DNA from 4 places in the Lentzea sp. NPDC020367 genome. Region 4 is predicted to be linked to each of the others. Evidence: riboswitches for the same ligand, from Rfam matches in the RefSeq annotation. Region 4 holds a riboswitch; each other region holds the start of a gene.

Region 1 (4,987 bases), on a different contig from region 4:
TCGACTCGCGGAAGTCTTCGGGCAGCGTCTCGTAGAACTCCCGGTAGTCCGCCGCGGCGATGCGCACGGGGTTGCTCTCGAACTGCTCCTGCGTCAGCCAGTCCGCGTCCTGGCCACCGGCCGCGATCAACGCGTGGATCAACGCGTCGCCGTCCAGCTCCTGCACGCCCGGCAGCGCGTCACCGATGTCGTAACCGTGCTCCTGCATGGCCTTCAGCAGCCGCACGGTCGACGCCGGCGTGTCCAGGCCGACCGCGTTGCCGATGCGGGAGTGCTTGGTCGGGTACGCCGACAGCATCACCGCGATCCTGCGCTCGGCCACCGGGATGTGCCGCAGCCTGCCGTGCCGGACCGCGATGCCCGCGACGCGCAGCGCCCGTTCCGGGTCGGCCACGTAGACGGTCAGCCCGTCCTCGTCGATCTCCTTGAAGGAGAACGGAACCGTGATGATCCGGCCGTCGAACTCGGGGATCGCGACCTGGGTCGCGGTGTCCAAAGGAGACAGTCCGTCGTCGTTCTCGTCCCACGAGTCGCGGCTCGACGTGAGGCACAACCCCTGCAGGATCGGCACGTCGAGCGCGGCCAGCGCGCCGACGTCCCACGCGTCGTCGTCGCCACCCGCCGAGGCCTTCGCGGGGTTCGTGCCACCCGCCGCGAGCACCGTTACGACGAGCGCGTCGGCCTGCCTGAGGGTGTCGAGCAGCTCGGGTTCGGCGGTGCGCAGCGAGGAGCAGAAGACCGGCAGGGGCTTGCCGCCCTTGGCCTCGATCGCGTCGCACAGGGCGTGCACGAACGCCGTGTTCCCGGCCACGTGGTGCGCCCGGTAGTAGAGCACCGCGACCGTCGGACCTTCTGGCGTTCCCTCGCGCTCCAGCACACCCCACGTGGGGGTGGCGGCGGGGGCCTCGAAGCCGTGGCCGGTCAGCAGCACGGTGTCCGACAGGAACTTGTGCAGCTCGGTGAGGTTCGCCGGACCGCCGTGCGCGAGGTAGAGGTGCGCCTCGGCGCACACGCCACCGGGCACCGTCGACAGCTCCATCAGCGCCGCGTCGGGCTGCATCTCACCGCCGAGCACCACCACGGGCAGCCCGCCGGCCAGCAGCCAGTCGAGGCCTTCCTCCCACATCCGGCGGCCGCCGAGGATGCGCACGAGGACCAGGTCCACGCCGTCGACGAGCACGGGCAGGTCGTCGGTCGTGAGTCGCGCGGGGTTGCCGAGCCGGTACTCGGCACCGCTCGCACGCGCCGACAGCAGGTCGGTGTCGGAGGTCGACAGCAGCAGGATCACGCAGGCTCCATCCCTCGTGGGGTCCTCGCCCCAAAATGCGGGTGACTGGCGAAGCGGAGTTCCTGACTCCCAGCGGTGTTCGCTGGTCACAGTGGCGGGACCGCGCCGGATTCACACCGGCTTCCTCCTGCGCTTCGTCGTTCGGGCTCACCCTAACCGGCGGGTTACAGTCCGACCTATGCGTAGTCACCCGGACGCCTGCCCCGGCGCCGTCGAGCTGCACGCCGCGGCCGACGGCGGGCTGGCGCGCATCCGGGTACCCGGCGGCACTCTTTCCGCTGCTCAGTGGGACGTCGTGCGCCTCGCCGCGCTCGAACTGGGTTCCGGCTCGATCGAGCTGACCTCCCGGGCGAACCTCCAGATCAGGGGCCTGGCGGACGGCGTGGAACTGGGCACGCGACTGACCGCGGCCGGGCTCCTGCCCTCCGCGTCGCACGAGCGGATCCGCAACATCATCGCGGCACCGCTGGAGGACAACCAGGCACTGGTCGACGCGATCGACACGGCCCTGTGCGCGGACCCGGCGCTGGCGGATCTGCCGGGCAGGTTCCTGGTGACGGTCGGGGCCTCGGTGAGCGGGTTGGGAGGGGACTTCGGCCTGGTCAACGACGTGCTTCTGCTCGCCGGTCGCGACACCGGCGTCCGCGTCACCGACCCCGTCGACGCGGTGGTGACCGCCGCCCGCCTCTTCCAGCAGCTCCGCGGCCAGGCCTGGCGCCTGTCCGAAGTGGACGACGGTGTGCGAAAGATCACCGCTCACTTCGGTGCCACCGACGCCCCGCGCATCACCCCGGCTGTGACGCCTGTCGCACCTTCACCTTTGACGCCAGGCGTGCCGCTCGGCCGGCTCGACGCTCACCAGCTCCCCGGCGTCGCCCTCCGCCTGACCCCGTGGCGCAGCCTGGTCGTCCCCGAAGGCACCGACACCACCGGCCTGATCACCGACCCGGCCTCCCCGTGGCACGGCGTCAGCGCCTGCACCGGCCGCCCGGGCTGCGCGAAGTCGCTCTCCGACGTGCGAGCTGACGCGCGAGCCTGGCTCGGAACCCCGCACGACCGCCCCGTTCACTGGTCAGGCTGTGCCCGCCGCTGCGGTCGTCCCGCAGGCGATGTGACCGAGTTCGTCGCGACCGGCGACGGCTACGAGGAGATCCGTTGACGCAGTACATCAAGGACGGGGCGGAGATCTACCGCCAGTCCTTCGCCACCATTCGCGCGGAGTCGGACCTCACCAGGTTCCCCGGCGACGTCGCGAAAGTCGTCGTCCGCATGATCCACGCGTGCGGCATGACCGATCTGCCGACCGACGTCGCCTTCTCGCCGAACGTCGTCCGCGACGCCCGTGCGGCACTGCGGGCGGGCGCGCCGATCCTGTGCGATGCCAACATGGTCGCGTCCGGCGTGACCCGCCGCCGCCTGCCCAAGGACAACGAAGTCCTTTGCTACCTGGGAGATCCGCGCACCCCCACGCGAGCCCAGGAGATCGGCAACACGCGCAGCGCCGCCGCGCTCGAACTGCTCGCGGACCGGTTCGACGGCGCGGTGATCGCGATCGGCAACGCCCCCACGGCGTTGTTCCACCTCCTCGACCTGATCGCCGCCGGAGCTCCGCGACCCGCCGCGGTACTGGGCATCCCGGTCGGGTTCATCGGGGCGGCGGAGTCCAAGGAAGCTTTGGCCGCAACGGATCTGGAGCACCTCGTGGTGCGCGGCCGGCGCGGCGGCAGTGCCATGACGGCGGCGGCCATCAACGCGATCGCGAGCGAGGAAGAATGACGGGCAAGCTCTACGGCGTCGGCCTGGGTCCCGGCGACCCGGAACTCGTGACGGTCAAGGCCGCGCGACTCATCAACGAAGCCGACGTGGTGGCGTTCCACAGCGCCCGGCACGGCAAGTCGGTCGCGAAGACCATTGCGGCCCAGTACTTCCGCAGCCAGGACGATCCGAACCCGCAGATCGTGGAACAGCTCGTCTACCCGGTCACCACCGAGGACACGGACGACTACCAGGGCGAGATCGACGCCTTCTACGAGGAGGCCGCCGCCAAGCTGGCCGCGCACCTCGACGCCGGCCGCGACGTCGTCGTGCTGGCCGCCGGGGACCCGTTCTTCTACGGCTCCTACATGCACATGCACAAACGCCTGGCCGACCGGTACGAGTGGGAAGTGGTCCCCGGCGTCACGTCCGTCAGCGGTGCTTCAGCAGTGCTCGGCACTCCGCTCGTGGAACGCGACGAGGTGCTCACGATCCTGCCGGGCACGTTGCCGCCCGCCGAGCTCGCGACCAGGCTCGCCGACACCGACAGCGCCGCGATCCTCAAGCTGGGCCGCACTTTCGCCAACGTCCGCGCGGCCCTCGAAGCGTCCGGCAGGCTCGACGGCGCGTGGTACGTCGAACGCGCCACCACCGGCCGCCAGAAGATGTCGCCGCTGGCCGACGTCGATCCCGAGAGCGTCCCGTACTTCTCGCTCGCCCTGCTGCCGAGCCAGTCCAAGCCCGCCAAGCCGAAGGGCGAGGTCGTGGTCATCGGCCTCGGCCCCGGCTCCCGCGACTGGCTCACCCCGGAGGCCCGCCAGGAGCTCGAGGCCGCCGACGAACTGGTCGGCTACAGCACCTACCTCAACCGCGTTCCCGAGCGGCCAGGCCAGAAGCGCCACTCCTCGCACAACCAGGTCGAGTCCGAACGCGCGGCCTTCGCCCTGGATCTCGCCCGCAAGGGTGCGCGGGTCGCCGTCGTGTCGTCGGGCGACCCCGGCGTCTTCGCCATGGCCACCGCGGTGCTGGAAGTCGCGGCGGAGTCCCCGGACGTGCCGGTGCGCGTCATCCCCGGTGTGACGGCCGCGAACGCCGTGGCGGCCAAGGCGGGCGCGCCGCTCGGGCACGACTACGCGGTGATCTCGTTGAGCGACCGGCTCAAGCCGTGGGACGTCATCGCCGAACGCCTCGAAGCCACCGCCAAGGCCGACCTGGTCATCGCGATCTACAACCCGGCGTCCAAGGCCCGCACCCACCAGGTGGCGGACACGCGCGACCTGCTGCTCCAGCACCGCGCCCCGGAGACGCCGATCGTCGTCGGCCGCGACGTCGGCGGCCCGGAGGAGGAGATCCGCGTCCTCACGCTCGGCGCCCTCGACCCGGCCACCATCGACATGCGCTGCCTGCTGATCATCGGCTCGTCGCAGACGATCGTGACGCCTCAGGGCGTCGTCTTCACGCCCCGACGGTACCCAACCAGCTGACGGCAGCGTCGACGTCGGCCACCGTTTCCGCAGGCGGGAGCGGTGGCCGACGCACGATCACGACCGGCACCCCGAGCTGACGAGCGGCTTCGAGCTTGGCCGACGTCATCGAGCCGCCGCTGTCCTTGGTCACCAGGACGTCGATCTCCCGGGACCGCATCAGCTCCAGTTCACCGTCCACAGTGAACGGACCGCGCGACAGCAGCACCTCGATCCGTTGTGGCAGCGGCGGTTCTGGCGGCTCGACCATCCGCGCCAGGAACCACTGCGGGCACGCGGCGAACTCGGCGAGGTCCTGCCGGCCGGTCGTCAGGAACACCCGCGCCCCGGGCAGGTCCCGCGCGGCGTCGGCAACGCTGTCGACCCAGTGCCAGCCGGGCTGCGGGGAGAACCCCGGCCGGCGCAGGATCAGGAACGGGACGCCGAGCCGGGAGCAGGCCTCGAAGGCGTTCGCGGTGAT
Region 2 (4,987 bases), on a different contig from region 4:
AGGCAACCACGTACGAAGCCTGGCGGCGCAATGCCGAAGGCGAGCCGTCTGAACCTAGACCGCCGGGTAGCGGTGCACCCCGCTCATGGCGATTGGGGCTTGACCTTGAGGGGCTGGGTGCCACCCTGTCTGGGCTCGGCCGGGGCGCTTTTCACCCCGGCTTTGAGGCCGACTACGCGCCCAGCTAGAGGCTCAAGGTCAAGCCCCAATCGCAACCCCGCACTTCGTCACTGCCTGATGGACCACCCTCGCAAGGCGACCGCCCGCACGGAACGCGACCAACCCCGCTGGAACAGCAACAGCCCGCACGCAACCCGCACCGACATCACCCCTGGGACAGGAACTTCGCGAACGCCTCAATCGAAGCCGCGTTCCGAGGCGACTCCACCAACGCCGCATACGGCAACGAGAAGAACCTCTTCCCCTTAACCGCAGGCGAGTTGGCCAGCGGAGCGAAGCCCTCCAGGAACGCCTGCTTCTGCTCGGGAGTGTTCGCCTCCCCATCCGCATAGTCCACGATCAACACCACATCAGGGTTCCGCTGCACCACGGTCTCCCAGTTGACAGTCGTCCAACTGTCGTTGAGATCCCCAAAAACATTCTCCCCGCCGGCCTTGGCAATCACATCCTGAGGCGCAGCGTTCTTCCCGGACGTGAACGGCTGATCCTGCCCGCTGTCGTACAGGAACACCTTCGGCCGAGGCTTCCCCTCCATCAACTTCCCGGCACGAGAGATCTGCTCCTGGTACCCCGCAACCAGCTCCTCAGCCTTGGCCTCGACCCGAAAAATCTTCCCCAGGTTGCGAAGATCCGTGTAAAGCGCATCCAACGCAGGCATGATCCCGCGCTGCTTCCCCACCCCGTTCCGGCAGGCCTCGGTCAGCTGGTACGTCCCGATCCCCAAAGCCTTCAACGAGTCCGGCGTGAACCCGGTGCTCTCACTGAACCCGTAGTTCCACCCGGCGAACACCAGATCCGCGTTGACCCCCTGCACGACCTCCTTGGAGATCTTGTCCGACAGGTGCTTCACACTGCCGAACTCGGCCTTCCAGGGCGAGGTCCGCACGTCGACGGTGTCGACACCGGAGACCACGTAGCCGGCCATCCGATCCTTCAACCCCAGAGCGAACATCAACTCGGTGATCCCGGTGTCGTTGGTGACCACTTTGGACGGAATCTTGTCGAACGTGACCTGCTGACCGCAGTTGGTGACGGTCACCGGGTCGGACGCGGAGGTGTCCTGGGCGACCGTGGCACCGCAGCCGGAAACCAACAGCACAGCGGCAAGGACAACGGTTCTCAAGGGGTGACCTCCTGGTCGAACAGGAGCTGGGGAACTCCCGTGGTCGGATGCCGCACGACGTGCGCGGTGACGTGGAAAACCTTGGCGATCAGCTCGGGGACCAACACCTCGACCGGTGTGCCGGACGCAACGATCCGCCCTTCGTCCAACACGTAAAGGCGGTCACAAAAAGATGCGGCGAGGTTCAGATCGTGCAGAACCGTCAGCACCGTGATCCCCAGCCCACGCGTGAGCCGGAGAACGTCGAGCTGATGGCGAATGTCGAGATGGTTCGTGGGCTCGTCCAGCACGAGCACCCGCGGCTCCTGGGCGATCGCACGGGCGATGAGCACGCGCTGGCGCTCACCACCGGACAAACTGAGGAAGCTGCGCGAAGCGAGATGCGAAACGTCCACAGTGGCCAATGCCTCGGCCACCACCCGGACATCACGCGAAGGATCGCGGTCGTGCGGCAGCCGGCCCATCTCCACGACCTCGGTGACCGTGAAGTCGAACTCGACCTGCGACTCCTGCGTCAACGCCGCGAGGTGGCGGGCGACATCGTGTCGTTTGTGGACGTTCAAGCCGTCGAGCAGCACAGTTCCGGCGTCCGGCTTCAACGCCCGGTACACGCAGCGCAGCGTCGTGGACTTGCCGCTGCCGTTCGGGCCCACGATGCCGACGACCTCGCGAGAGGCGTGCAAAGAAACGTCGGAGATGATGTTCCGGACAGCGACGTCGTGCAGCTCGACGCGCATCAGCGGCCTCCGAAGACGTAGGACTTGCGACGCATCAGGAAGATGAAGCAAGGCACGCCGAGTGCGGCCGTGATGACGCCGAGCGGGAGTTCCTCCGGCGCCGCGAGCATCCGCGCGGCCACGTCCACCCAGACCAGGAACGACGCTCCGGCCAGCGGTGCGAGCGCCAGGACCTTGCGGTGGTCGGCGCCCACGACCATGCGCGTCAGGTGCGGCAGCATCAGTCCGACGAACCCGACGGCACCGCTGACCGCCACCAGCACACCGGTCATGGCCGCGGTGACGACGAACAGGTGCGTGCGGAACCGGTTGACCGCCACGCCGAGCGTGGTCGCGGTCTCGTCGCCCATCGCCAGCGCGTTGAGCTGCCGCGCCTTGGTCGCCAGGTAGACGATGCCGGCCGCGGTCACCACGGCGGCGACGGGCAGCGACTGCCAGTTCGCCCCGCCGAGGCTGCCGAGCAACCAGAACATCGCGGCCCGCGCCGCCTCACCGCGCGGTGCCTGGAACACCAGCAGCATCGCCACGGCGGAGAACCCGTACGCGAGCGCCGTCCCGGTCAACACGAGCCGCAACGGTGTGAGCCCTCGGCTCGTGCGTGCGGTGATGTAGACCAGGGCGGTAGCGCCAAGACCGGTCAGGAACGCTCCCACCGACAACGCGTAGACGCCGAGACCGGACAGGATGCCGAGCGTCGCCACCGCCGTCGCGCCCACGCTCGCGCCCGACGAGATGCCGAGCACGTAAGGGTCGGCCAACGCGTTGCGCACCATCGCCTGAATCGCGACGCCGACCGTGCTCAGGCCGGCGCCGACGACGGCCGCGAGCAGAACGCGGGGAAGCCGGATGTCCCAGACGATGTGGTACTGCCCGGCGAGGTCGGCGGGGATCGTGCCGCCGGTCAGCGCCGCCCACAGCAGTTCGAGCGTGAGGCCGAACGGAACGGAGACGGGGCCGAGCGCGACGCCCGCGACGAGACTGACGGCGAGCACGCCGACGAGCACGCTGATCTTGGAGAGCACTGGGTCCTTCCCGCAGTCCACGGCGGAGTCGGAACTTCTCGGTCACCGTGAGCGGGTGTTCGGGCTCGTCTCCTGATCAGGAGACCTACCGTTGCGGGTCAGCGCCGGACTTCGACCGGTCTTCCCCCACGCACGACTGAGGCGACCCTACCTGCGGAAACAGAAAGTTCGAAAATTTTCGGGTGTGATGTCGATCCGGCCCACGGCCCGTTCGACCTGTGGACGTCACCGAGAAAGACACCGAGCGAGGAGATCCACCGTGAAGTACATCCTGATCATGCGCGCCACCGACGAGGGCTTCGCCAACATGGGCGAGGTCGACTTCGACAAGATGCTGGAGACGGTCGGCGCGTTCAACGAGGAGCTGATCCGCGCCGGTGTGCTGCTGGCCGCCGAGGGTCTCTCCGAGCCGTCCGAGGGCGTCGTCGTGGACTACTCCGCCGAGCCGCCGGTCGTCACGGACGGCCCGTACGGCGAGACCAAGGAGCTGTTCAACGGCTTCTACCTGCTCAACGTCTCGTCGAAGGAAGAAGCGATCGAGTGGGCCAAGCGCATGCCGCTGGCAGGCCCGGGGTTCAAGACCGAGATCCGGCGCGTGCCGACGATCGACGAGTTCCCGCAGGACAACGAGTGGATCAAGAAGGAGCGCGCGTGGCGTGAGGCCAACGGCCAGCTCTGATCGACGCGCGGAAACGCCGAAGCCCGGCCGGAGAAATCCGGCCGGGCTTCAAAACGTCGAGCGGATGAACCTCAGCCAGTGCGGACGTTCGACGACACGAGTGCCGCGAGACGATCGCCGATGGCGTAGGTGGCCCCAGGCGACTGGTGGTCCCTGGTAGCGAGATCAAAGGCCACGGAGGCCTCGATCCGGCGGGCCGACTCGTGCTCGCCGAGGTGGTCGAGCAGCAGCGCGACCGACAGCACGGCGGCCGTCGGGTCCGCGATGCCCTGGCCCGCGATGTCCGGCGCCGAACCGTGCACCGGCTCGAACATCGACGGGTTGCGACGGGTCACGTCCATGTTTCCCGACGCGGCCAGGCCGATGCCACCCGTGACGGCGGCGGCGAGGTCGGTCAGGATGTCGCCGAACAGGTTGTCGGTGACGATCACGTCGTAACGGCCCGGGTCGGTGACCATGTGAATGGTCGCCGCGTCCACGTGCTGGTAGGCCACGGTGACGTCCGGGTGCTGCAGCGAGACCTCCTCCACGACGCGCGACCACAACGAGCCGGCGTGCGTGAGGACGTTCGTCTTGTGCACCAAGGTCAGGTGCCGGCGCTGACGGTTCGACGCACGCGCGAAGGCGTCCCGGACCACGCGCTCGACGCCGAACGAGGTGTTCAGCGAGACCTCGGTGGCGATCTCGTGCGGCGTGTCCTTGCGGAGCAGGCCGCCGTTGCCCGCGTACGGGCCTTCCGTGCCCTCGCGGACCACCACCATGTCGATCTCCGGCGGGTCCGCGAGCGGGCTGCGGACACCGGGGTAGAGACGAGCCGGGCGGAGGTTCACGTGGTGGTCGAGTTCGAAGCGCAGCCTCAGAAGCAGGCCCCGCTCCAGAATTCCGCTCGGCACCGACGGGTCGCCCACCGCGCCGAGCAGGATCGCGTCGTGCTGGCGAAGCTCTCCCAGCACCGACTCGGGCAACAACTCTCCCGTGGCGTGCCAGCGCGCCGCGCCGAGGTCGTAGCGAGTGATCTCGGCCGCCGGAACGACCTCTCCGAGGACCTTCAGGGCCTCAGCGATGACCTCGGGCCCGATCCCGTCTCCTGGGATCACTGCGAGCCGCATCCACACACCTCCCAGGTGTCAGTCCCCAATTGGTGGGACTACTTTCCTTCGCGAAAGGCTACCGGCATCCAGGCCGCCCGCCGCATGCCGGACACCCCATCGGGGTGTTATCTCCCGTACTGCGGGACACCCACACG
Region 3 (4,987 bases), 580 kb from region 4:
GGATCGAACGTCCACGCGGTCTTGTCCGGCCACCGCGTCACGGCCGTCCGCAGCGCGCCGATGAGGTCAGCCACGGCCGAACTCCTCCCGCGGCTCGTCCCCCTCGCCGGACAGGCTCGTGACGATCGCGTGGTCGACCTCAGTCGCCATCGCCTGCTCCAGCGTCGAGTCCAGGCCCAGGTCGAGCGCCCGTTTCGCGAGCCCGGCGGCGACCGGCGGCTGGGCGGCGATGCGGCGCGCGAGCTTCATCGCGTGCTTCTCGTGGTTCAGCGCGTAGGAGTTGATCAGCCCCAGCTCGTACGCGCGCGGAGGGTGGATCCGTTCGCCGAGCAGGAGCATCTCCTTGGCACGCGCCAAACCGACGATCCGAGGCAGCAGGCTGGAGATCCCGCCGGTCACGCTGAGCCCGACGCCGACCTCGGGAAATCCGAACTGCGCGCTGGTCTGCGCCACGACCAGGTCGCAGCCCAGCGCGAACTCGGCGCCCGCGCCCAGCGCGTAGCCGTGGACCGCCGCGATCACGATGCCGGGGAAGTCGCGGATCGCGCGAGTCACGTCCTGGATGCGCTCCAACCGGGCCCGCGTCTGCTCCTCGGTCTCGACCGGCACCGGCTCCTTCAGGTCGTGGCCGGCGCAGAACGACTTGCCGCGGCCCGCCAGCACGATCACCCGCGCCTGGTCCTCGCGCGCCCGTGCGAACGCGGCCAGCAGGTCCTCGACCAGCGCCGGGACCACGGCGTTGAGCCGTTCCGGACGGTTCAGGTGCACCTGCGCGATGCCCTCGGCACAGGAGTAGTCGACGGTCATCTCTCCCCTTCGATCGATCGATCGATCGGGCCTGACGCTAGAGTGAGCGAGTCGGGCCGGTCAAGGGAGGCAGCATGACGACGGAGGAACGGGTCCGCGAGGCGGCCGTGCGGTTGTTCGCCGAGCGCGGCTTCCACGGCACCGGCATCCGCGACCTCGCGCAGGCCGCCGGGCTGTCGTCGGCGACGCTCTACCACTACATGGGCACCAAGGAAGACCTGCTGGTCGAGATCATGCGCACGAGCCTGACCGAGCTGATCGGCAAGGCCGAGCAGATCACCGGTGACGAGACGGACCGTCTCGTCTCGTTGGTCAAGATGCACGTGCGGGCGCACGCCGAGAAGCCGCGCGAGACGGCGGTGGTGGACGGCGAGATGCGCGCGCTGACCGGCGAGCGCCGCGAAGAGATCGTGGCGTTGCGCGACCGCTACGAGCGCTTCTGGCAGGACGCGATCGACGACGGCGTGAAGGCGCGCAAGCTGACGGTCGCCGATCCGAGCGTCGCGCGGCTCGCGTTGCTGGAGATGTGCAGCGGCGTCTCCCGGTGGTACTCCCCTGCGGGGCCGGTCAAGTTGAGTGATCTCACCATTCAGTACGCGGCTATGGCGCTGGGCATGCTCGGCGCGGCCCGCTAGGGTCGGTGCTGCCAGCGGTTCACCCGGGCTCGTTCCGGGTGGAGCAAAAGGGAACCCGGTGCGAGTCCGGGACTGCCCCGCAGCGGTGAGTGGGAACGAAAGCCGTCAGAAGCACTGGGTCTGCCAGATCTGGGAAGCGACGGCCGGTAGGAGCGAGCAACACGCCCACGAGTCCGAAGACCTGCCGCCGGTCCGCGCGCCGACCCGGTGCGCGGTGCTCCGGAGCCTCTCGGGCGGGCTGACGGGCGCGGCTGCGTGCCGTCCTGCTCGCGTGTCTCCGGTGCTTCCGCACGCTCGCGAGGAGAGAGCTTGTGACCATCGGCAGCACTGTCTTTGGTTATCCCCGAATCGGACCGAAGCGCGAACTGAAGCGCGCGGTCGAGCAGTACTGGGCCGGGAAGATCGACGAGGCCGCCCTCCGGGAGACGGCGAGGCAGCTCAGGGCGCAGACCTGGGCCGAACTGTCCGAACTGGACTCCGTTCCGTCGAACACCTTCTCGTTCTACGACCAGGTGCTCGACACGTCGTTGCTGTTCGACGCGATCCCGCAGCGGTTCCGCGACCTCGGACTGTCCGAACTGGACACCTACTTCGCGGCGGCACGAGGCCGCGACGGCGCCGCGGCCCTGGAACTGACGAAGTGGTTCGACACGAACTACCACTACCTGGTGCCGGAACTGGGCCCGGACACCGAGTTCCGGCTCGCCTGCGACAAGCCGATCGCCGAGTACCGCGAGGCGCTCGAACTCGGCGTCACGACCCGGCCGGTGCTGCTCGGCCCGGTGACGTACCTGTTGCTGGCCAAGAGCACGGTGCCCGGCTTCGAACCGCTGGCGCTGCTCGACCGCCTGCTGGAGGCGTACGTCGAACTGCTCGGCCGCCTGCGCGTCGAGGGCGTCGAGTGGGTGCAGATCGACGAACCGGCGTTCGCCGCCGACCGCACCCCGGCCGACCTGAACGCGTTGCGCCGCGCGTACCGAACGCTCAGCGGACTGCCCGGCCGGCCGAAGCTCCTGGTCACCGGCTACTACGGCGACCTCGGCGAGGCGCTGCCGATCCTGGCCGAGTCGCAGGTCGAGGCGATCGGCATCGACCTGGTCAGCGCACCGGACACGTCGGTCGCGATCCCCGCGTTGCGCGACAAGATCCTGGTGGCCGGCCTGGTCGACGGACGCAACGTGTGGCGCACCGACCTGCACGCCGCGCTGGCGAAGGCCGCGACGTTGCTGGGCTTCGCGAACGAGGTCGTCGTGTCGTCGTCCTCCACGCTGCTGCACGTGCCGTACGACCTGGACGCCGAGGACCTGGAGCCGGACGTGCAGGCGCGGCTCGCGTTCGCGCGGCAGAAGGTCCGCGAGATCGTGGTGCTGGGCAGGGCTTTGCGCGGCGGGGCCGACGGCGCCTGGGCCGACGAGGCGAAGCGCCAGGTGCCCAGCCCGCGCCGCGACGACCACGTCCGGGCGCGCATCGAGTCGTTGCGGCCGGAGCACAGTCTCCGGGCGCCGTACGAGGACCGAGCCGCCGCCCAGCAGGCCCGGCTCGGGTTGCCGCCGCTCGCGACCACGACGATCGGGTCGTTCCCGCAGACCGGCGACATCCGCAAGGCGCGCGCGGCCGTGCGCAGCGGTGAGATCACCGAGGACGAGTACGAGCAGCGGATGCGGGACGAGATCGGTCGCGTGATCGATCTGCAGGAGGACATCGGCCTGGACGTGCTGGTGCACGGCGAACCCGAGCGCAACGACATGGTCCAGTACTTCGCCGAGCACCTGGAAGGCTTCGCCAGCACGCAGTTCGCGTGGGTGCAGTCGTACGGGTCGCGGTGCGTGCGGCCGCCGATCATCCACGGTGACGTGTCCCGGCCGAAGCCGATGACGGTGCCGTGGAGCACCTACGCGCAGTCGCTGACGTCCAAGCCGGTCAAGGGAATGCTGACCGGTCCGGTGACGATCCTCGCGTGGTCGTTCGTCCGCGACGACCAGCCGCTGGCCGACACCGCGGCTCAGGTGGCGCTGGCGTTGCGCGACGAGATCCGCGACCTGGAGGCCGCCGGGATCCGGGTGGTGCAGGTCGACGAACCGGCGTTGCGCGAACTGCTTCCGTTGCGCCGGAAGGACCAACCGGCGTACCTGGAGTGGTCGGTCGGCGCGTTCCGGCTCGCCACCGCGGGCGCGACGCCGGGCACCCAGATCCACACCCACCTGTGCTACTCGGAGTTCGGCGAGGTGCTCGGCGCGATCTCCGACCTCGACGCCGACGTCACGACGATCGAGGCCGCGCGGTCCAAGATGGAGATCCTGGAGGGCCTGGAGTTCCCGCGCGGCATCGGTCCCGGCGTCTACGACATCCACTCACCGCTGGTGCCGAGCGAGGACGACATCGTTTCGCTGATCACCGAAGCGGTGCGCGCGGTGCCAGGTGAACGTTTGTGGATCAACCCCGACTGCGGGTTGAAGACGCGCGGTTACGCCGAGGTGGAGCCCGCGTTGCGAAACCTGGTCGCGGCGACCCGTCGCATGAGGGCTCAGCTGGGCTGATGAGAGCGCGACCCCGGGACGTGATCGATTCCGTCCCGGGGTTGTTAATTTCCCGGTATGGCAAAGATTTGGCGAAGTACCTAGACGTGAACGTGGTTCATGTACCACCTTCGGCCTCGCAAGCCTCGCTCCCCTGCACCCCGGAGGCCTCTGTTGAGGAAGAAGCTCCTGTCCGCGCTCGCCGGCGCACTGCTGATCACGGCACTGTTCCCCGGCATCGCGCTCGCTGACCCGCCCCGGGCCATCCCCGCCAACTACGAGGAGGCCGACGGCAAGTGGCAGCCGGCGTTCGACTACGACGGCGACGGCTGCTACCCCACCCCGGCGATCTCGCCGACCGGTGACATCGCGCCCGGCCTGAAGAACTCGGGCGCGCTGAACGGCAACTGCCACGACAGGTCCGACCTGGACAACACCAACTCCTACAGTCGTTCCAAGTGCAACAACGGCTGGTGCGCCTACCTGTACGACCTGTACTTCGAGAAGGACCAGGCCGTTCCGCTGATCGACTGCTGCGGCCACCGCCACGACATCGAGCACGTGGTCGTCTGGGTGCAGAACGACGTGGCCCAGTTCGTCTCGACCTCGGAGCACGGCAAGTACAAGACCCACCCGCGTGCCAACGTGCAGTGGGAAGGCAACCACCCGAAGATCATCTACCACAAGGACGGCGCCAGCACGCACTGCTTCCGGCTCGCGGGTGCGGGCGAGCAGGCGGAGAACCACTACGGGGTCTACCAGTACCCCGCGCTGGTCAGCTGGGACCGCTTCCCCGCCGGCGTGCGCGACAAGCTCGTGAACGCGAACTTCGGCAGCGCGTCCCTGGCGATCAAGGACAGCGCGTTCAACTACAACCTCGGTCAGGCCAAGCCGTCCGGGATCGCGTTCGACCCGAACGCCTAGCTATTTCGCCACACGGTTGAGCCACTCGGCCAGGAGGACCCGTTCCGCTGGAGACAGCATCAGGGGCGGGTCCTCCTCCAGTGCCACCCTCAGCGCGATCGCCCG
Region 4 (4,987 bases):
AAGCTGCGCCTGCCGTTCGACTCGGCCGAGGCCCGCGAACTGTCGACGCGGATCGCCGAGGAGATCTACCTGACGGCGCTGGAGTCGTCGGCCGAGCTGGCCTCGGTCGCGGGCGCGCACCCGGCGTTCGCGGAAACCCGTGCCGCCAAGGGAGATCTGCAGCCCGACCTGTGGGGCGTCACGCCCACGCAGACCGAGCGCTGGGGTGCTCTGCGGGAACGCGTCAGCGAGCACGGCCTGCGCAACTCGCTGCTGATCGCGGTCGCGCCGACCGCGACGATCGCCTCGATCGCCGGCTGCTTCGAGTGCATCGAGCCGCAGGTGTCGAACACGTTCAAGCGCGAGACGCTGTCCGGTGAGTTCCTGCAGATCAACTCCTACCTGGTGCGCGAGCTCAAGGCCCGCGGCCTGTGGACGGAGGCCGTGCGCAACCGGCTCAAGCAGGACGACGGCTCCGCACAGGGCATCGCCGAACTGCCCGAGGACGTGCGCTCGTTGTTCCGCACGGCCTGGGAGCTTCCGCAGAAGGCGCTGATCGAACTGGCCGCCGCGCGTGGCCCGTACGTCGACCAGAGCCAGTCGCTGAACCTGTTCGTCGCCTCGCCGACGATCGGCAAGCTCTCCTCGATGTACCTCTACGCCTGGAAAGCCGGGCTCAAGACCACGTACTACCTGCGCTCGCGTCCGGCGACGCGCATCCAGCAGGCGACGACCACGACCACCACGGCCGTGCCCGTCGTGACGTCGGACGAAGCCATCGCCTGCTCCCTCGAAAACCCCGAGTCCTGTGAGGCCTGCCAGTGACCACGCTCGCCAACACCGCCCGTCAGAACGCCCTGCTCGACCCCGGCATGGACCTCACCCTGCGGCCCATGCGGTACCCGTTGTTCTACGAGCGCTTCCGCGACGCCATCAAGAACACGTGGACGGTCGAGGAGGTCGACCTGCACTCGGACCTCGCCGACCTGAACAAGCTGTCGGAGGCCGAGCGGCACCTGGTCAACCGGCTCGTCGCGTTCTTCGCGACCGGTGACACGATCGTCGCGAACAACCTCGTGCTGAACCTCTACGAGCACGTGAACGCGCCGGAGGCCCGGCTCTACCTGTCGCGGCAGCTGTTCGAGGAGGCCGTGCACGTCCAGTTCTACCTGACGCTGCTCGACACCTACCTGCCCGACGAGAACGACCGGATCGAGGCGTTCGCCGCCGTCGAGACGATTCCGTCGATCCGCGCCAAGGCCGAGTTCTGCTACAAGTGGATCGACTCGATCTCGAACCTCAAGCAGCTGGAGACGCGGGAGGACCGCAGGTCGTTCCTGCTCAACCTGATCTGCTTCGCGGCGTGCATCGAGGGCCTGTTCTTCTACGGCGCCTTCGCCTACGTCTACTTCCTGCGGTCGCGCGGGCTGCTGAACGGCCTCGCGTCGGGCACCAACTGGGTGTTCCGCGACGAGTCGATGCACATGGCGTTCGCGTTCGACGTCGTGGACACCGTGCGCCGCGAGGAGCCGGACCTGTTCGACGACTCCTTGTACGAGGAGGTCAAGCAGATGCTGCGCGAGGCCGTCGACGCCGAGGTGCAGTTCGCGGAGGACCTGCTCGGTGGAGGCGTCGCCGGCATGTCGGTGGCGGACATGCGGTCCTATTTGGAGCATGTCGCGGACCGGCGGCTGCAGGTGCTCGGAATCGAGCCGATCTACGGTTCCAAGAACCCGTTCGCGTTCATGGAGCTGCAGGACGTGCAGGAGCTGTCGAACTTCTTCGAGCGCCGGGTCTCGGCCTACCAGGTCGGCGTGACCGGCACGGTGGCGTTCGACGAGGACTTCTGAGTCGTGCCGGTGCGGTGCCCCTGGCCGGGAACTCCGGTCAGGGGCACCGCTTCGTCAGCAGGCGAGCGTCGGCGCGGCGGGGTTGCCGCCGCCGTCGAGGTTCGCGAGCTTGACGCCGGTCAGGCCGAGCACCGCCTGGGCCGTGGCACGCGGAGCGGTCGCCTGGTCGAATCCCGTTGCGTCGTAGGCGATCGCGCCTCGGTCCGCTGCGGCACCCGAGCAGCCGACCGCGAGCGAACGCAGGAACTGCCGTGCCTGCGTCGCGGCGGCCGGGCGGTGACCGGCCAGCGCCTGCGCGGCCAGGCCGGTGCTGTTCGCGTTGGAAGCGTTGGTGCCGACGGAGAAACCGCCGTCGGCGTTCTGCTTCGACGCGAGCCACGTGGTGCCTTCGGCGGCGTTGACGTTGTCACCGGTGGCGCGCAACGCCTGCACGACCAAGGCGGTCGAGTCCACGTCGCTGGCGCACGGGGTCTGGCCGAAGTTCAGCGGGAAACCCCCGTCGGGGCACTGGGTTCCGGCGAGGAAGGCCTTGGCCGACGCGGGCGTGCCACCTGGCGTGCGCTCGAGGGCCAGCAGCGCCAGGGACTGGGTGAAGGCGTTGGAGAAGTCACCGAAGTCCGAGCGGTCGGAGAACCTGCCCGACGGCGCGAGCAGGCCACGCAGACCGGCTTCCAGGTCGACACCGCCGAACGCGTTGCCGTTCTTGTGCCGCACCTTCGCCGCCAGCAACAGCTTGGCGTGCGCGCCCGCGTAGGCCTCGGTGCCGGAACCGACGTACCCGGTGGTGATCTCCGGCTTCGCCAGCCACGTGATGGCCTTCTCGGCGTTGGTGTCCGAGGAACGGGCGGCGGCGAACGCGAAGATCGCGTCGATCGTCAGGCCCTGGTCCGGGAACTTCTGACCGCCGAAGTCGGCCTCGAACCGTTCGCCGTCGACCAGTTGCCGGGCGAGCCAGCCCGCAGCGGCGTCGGACTTGTTGTGCGTGGCCGCCACCGCGGGGGTGACAGCGGTGCCAATGCCCAGCATCAGGACAGCAGCGAGCACCAGACGTCTCATGAGAACCCTTTCCCGCACTTCCACGACAGGAGTTGGTGAACACCGCGCGATGCGGGTGACCGGGCTTGCCGCGGAGGGCACACCGTTGCGGGACAGCGCCGGATTCTCACCGGACTTCCCCCGCGTCGCGCTGAACGCCCAACAGGTTCTCATGCCGCGCAAGGCCTCGTACCGGGTACGGATGTGACGCTCGCCTCCGACCCCGAAGGCGGTGCCGAACAGCGGTTTCCAGGTGTTAACCTCGCTCGGCTCGACAACTTCATACCTCGCCCGTGACGGGGAAGCCGGTCGGAATCCGGCACTGTCGCGCAACCGTGGGCCACTGTTTCCAGTGGCGAGTCGGGTCACCATCCGGGCGGGGTGAACGGACCGACCGCTGTCGCGAAACGCAGGGGTGGCTGCCGGCGCCCCGCGCCGTCTCCTCTCCTCGAGCAGCACGAGGAGGGGGAGAGAAATGACCCGGCGCAGGAGCCTGGCCGCACTGGCGTTCGCCGTCGGCGCGGGCCTGATCGCCACGACGATCGCCGGAACCGCGGCCGCCGCGGGAGATCGCGACGCCGCCCACTCCAGCTCCGTGTGGCTCTCCCACCAGCTGCGACCCGACGGCACCCTGGAGAACCCGCTCGGCGGCGACCTGCCCGACCACGGTCTGATGCTCGACCTGGTCTTCGCGATGCACGCCTCGGGCGACGGCGCGCTCGCCGAGCCGATCATGAAGTTCCTGGACGACCAGGGACACGCCACCGACTACTTCACCTGGGACGGCCTCGCTCCAGGCCAGGGCTTCGACCAGATCATCGTCGGCGGCGCGGTGGCCAAGACCCTGCTCGCCGCCCAGATCTCCGGCCGTGATCCGCGTGCCTTCGACGGCCACGACATGGTCGCCGAGACGAAGGCGGCGATCCGGCGCTCGGGAGTCGACGCCGGCCGGGTCAGCGACTACTCGAAGAACCCCGAGTGGGCGGACATGGTGAACAACAACGCCAACATGTTCGGCCAGTCCCTCGCCGTGATCGGACTGGCCGTGGCGGGGGAGAACGACCAGCCCGCCATCGACAAGATGGTGACGCAGCAGTGTTCCGAGGGCTACTTCCGGATCTTCTTCGGGTACGTCCAGGGACCTGAGGGCCTCAAGGTGTCCTCGTGTGACGAGGGGAAGGCGGACGGCTCGTCGTCGCCGGACGGTGACGCGACGGGCCTCGCGCTGTCGGCCATGCTCGCGGCGAAGCGCGCTGGGGCGACCGGGCTCGACGAGCCGATCGCGAGGACCGTGACGTGGTTGAAGAACAACCAATCCGCCGGTGGTGGCTGGGGTGGTGGTGTCGGGACCGAGGCGCCGAACACCAACAGCACCGGCCTGATCGTGCAGGCGCTCGCGGACGCGGGCGGCGCGGGTCCTGAGGTCGCCAGGGGCGTCGAGTTCCTGAAGTCCGCGCAGGCCGGCGCGTCCGACGCGGGTACCGCGCTGGCCGGGCAGATCGGTGCGATCGCGTACAACCCGGCCTCGTACCAGGCGGCGCGCACCGGCGGCATCTCCGGCATCGACACGTGGATCAGGGCGAGTGCGCAGGCCTCGCTCGGGTTGTCGCAGATCGGGTTGTACGCGCTGGCCAAGGGCGACGTGCCCGAGCCGACCCCGACCACCACGACGGCGAGCAGCACCCCGACGACGACCACGGCGGCACAGGGCACCACGACCACGCCACCACCCGTGCACACCAAGACCACGACCGTTCAGGCGCCCGCGCCGACGACCAAGCCGAAGGCCGTGGTCCGCCAGCCCGCCCCGGCGCCGAAGACCGTCCAACCGGCCGCGACGACGTCCGCCGCGAAGCTCGGCGCCTACCTGGCCGACAAGCTCGTGCGCGGCGACCACGTCGAGGTCACCGAGAACGACAGGACCTACGTCGACTACGACGCGACCGCGGACCTGGTGCTGGCCCTGCACGCGCTGGGCGAGCAGCAGGAAGCCGCGAAGAAGGCCTCGGAGTTTCTGCTGACACCGGACGCGATCAACGCCTACGCGCACGGCGCCGGGCAGGAGACCGGCGACGCCGCCTACGCCGAACCGCTCGCGAAGCTCGTGGTCCTGGCCCAGTTCC

What was found. A riboswitch is a leader RNA that binds a small molecule or an ion and turns the genes downstream of it on or off. The one in region 4 is predicted to bind cobalamin.
Region 1: linked by a shared signal. The riboswitch ahead of cobN (cobaltochelatase subunit CobN) and the one ahead of ACH413_RS03450 (hypothetical protein) in region 4 are both predicted to bind cobalamin.
Region 2: linked by a shared signal. The riboswitch ahead of ACH413_RS42965 (iron ABC transporter permease) and the one ahead of ACH413_RS03450 (hypothetical protein) in region 4 are both predicted to bind cobalamin.
Region 3: linked by a shared signal. The riboswitch ahead of metE (5-methyltetrahydropteroyltriglutamate--homocysteine S-methyltransferase) and the one ahead of ACH413_RS03450 (hypothetical protein) in region 4 are both predicted to bind cobalamin.

Annotation. Positions count from the first base shown of each region.
Region 1 is NZ_JBIRVV010000006.1:260,421-265,407, reverse strand. Features, by position in the region: gene cobN (cobaltochelatase subunit CobN) at 1-1,288, opposite strand, end outside; cobalamin riboswitch at 1,323-1,458, opposite strand; gene ACH413_RS26435 (hypothetical protein) at 1,467-2,447, shown strand; gene ACH413_RS26430 (precorrin-8X methylmutase) at 2,444-3,064, shown strand; gene ACH413_RS26425 (precorrin-2 C(20)-methyltransferase) at 3,061-4,527, shown strand; gene ACH413_RS26420 (cobalt-precorrin-6A reductase) at 4,499-4,987, opposite strand, start outside.
Region 2 is NZ_JBIRVV010000020.1:34,219-39,205, reverse strand. Features, by position in the region: gene ACH413_RS42975 (ABC transporter substrate-binding protein) at 326-1,303, opposite strand; gene ACH413_RS42970 (ABC transporter ATP-binding protein) at 1,300-2,040, opposite strand; gene ACH413_RS42965 (iron ABC transporter permease) at 2,040-3,062, opposite strand; cobalamin riboswitch at 3,095-3,227, opposite strand; gene ACH413_RS42960 (YciI family protein) at 3,322-3,741, shown strand; gene ACH413_RS42955 (3-isopropylmalate dehydrogenase) at 3,813-4,850, opposite strand.
Region 3 is NZ_JBIRVV010000001.1:189,479-194,465, reverse strand. Features, by position in the region: gene ACH413_RS00940 (AMP-binding protein) at 1-74, opposite strand, end outside; gene ACH413_RS00935 (enoyl-CoA hydratase/isomerase family protein) at 67-807, opposite strand; gene ACH413_RS00930 (TetR/AcrR family transcriptional regulator) at 882-1,442, shown strand; cobalamin riboswitch at 1,441-1,646, shown strand; gene metE (5-methyltetrahydropteroyltriglutamate--homocysteine S-methyltransferase) at 1,754-3,979, shown strand; gene ACH413_RS00920 (NPP1 family protein) at 4,133-4,882, shown strand; gene ACH413_RS00915 (helix-turn-helix domain-containing protein) at 4,883-4,987, opposite strand, start outside.
Region 4 is NZ_JBIRVV010000001.1:773,807-778,793, forward strand. Features, by position in the region: gene ACH413_RS03435 (ribonucleoside-diphosphate reductase subunit alpha) at 1-804, shown strand, start outside; gene ACH413_RS03440 (ribonucleotide-diphosphate reductase subunit beta) at 801-1,829, shown strand; gene ACH413_RS03445 (prenyltransferase/squalene oxidase repeat-containing protein) at 1,884-2,885, opposite strand; cobalamin riboswitch at 2,918-3,044, opposite strand; cobalamin riboswitch at 3,115-3,256, shown strand; gene ACH413_RS03450 (hypothetical protein) at 3,340-4,987, shown strand, end outside.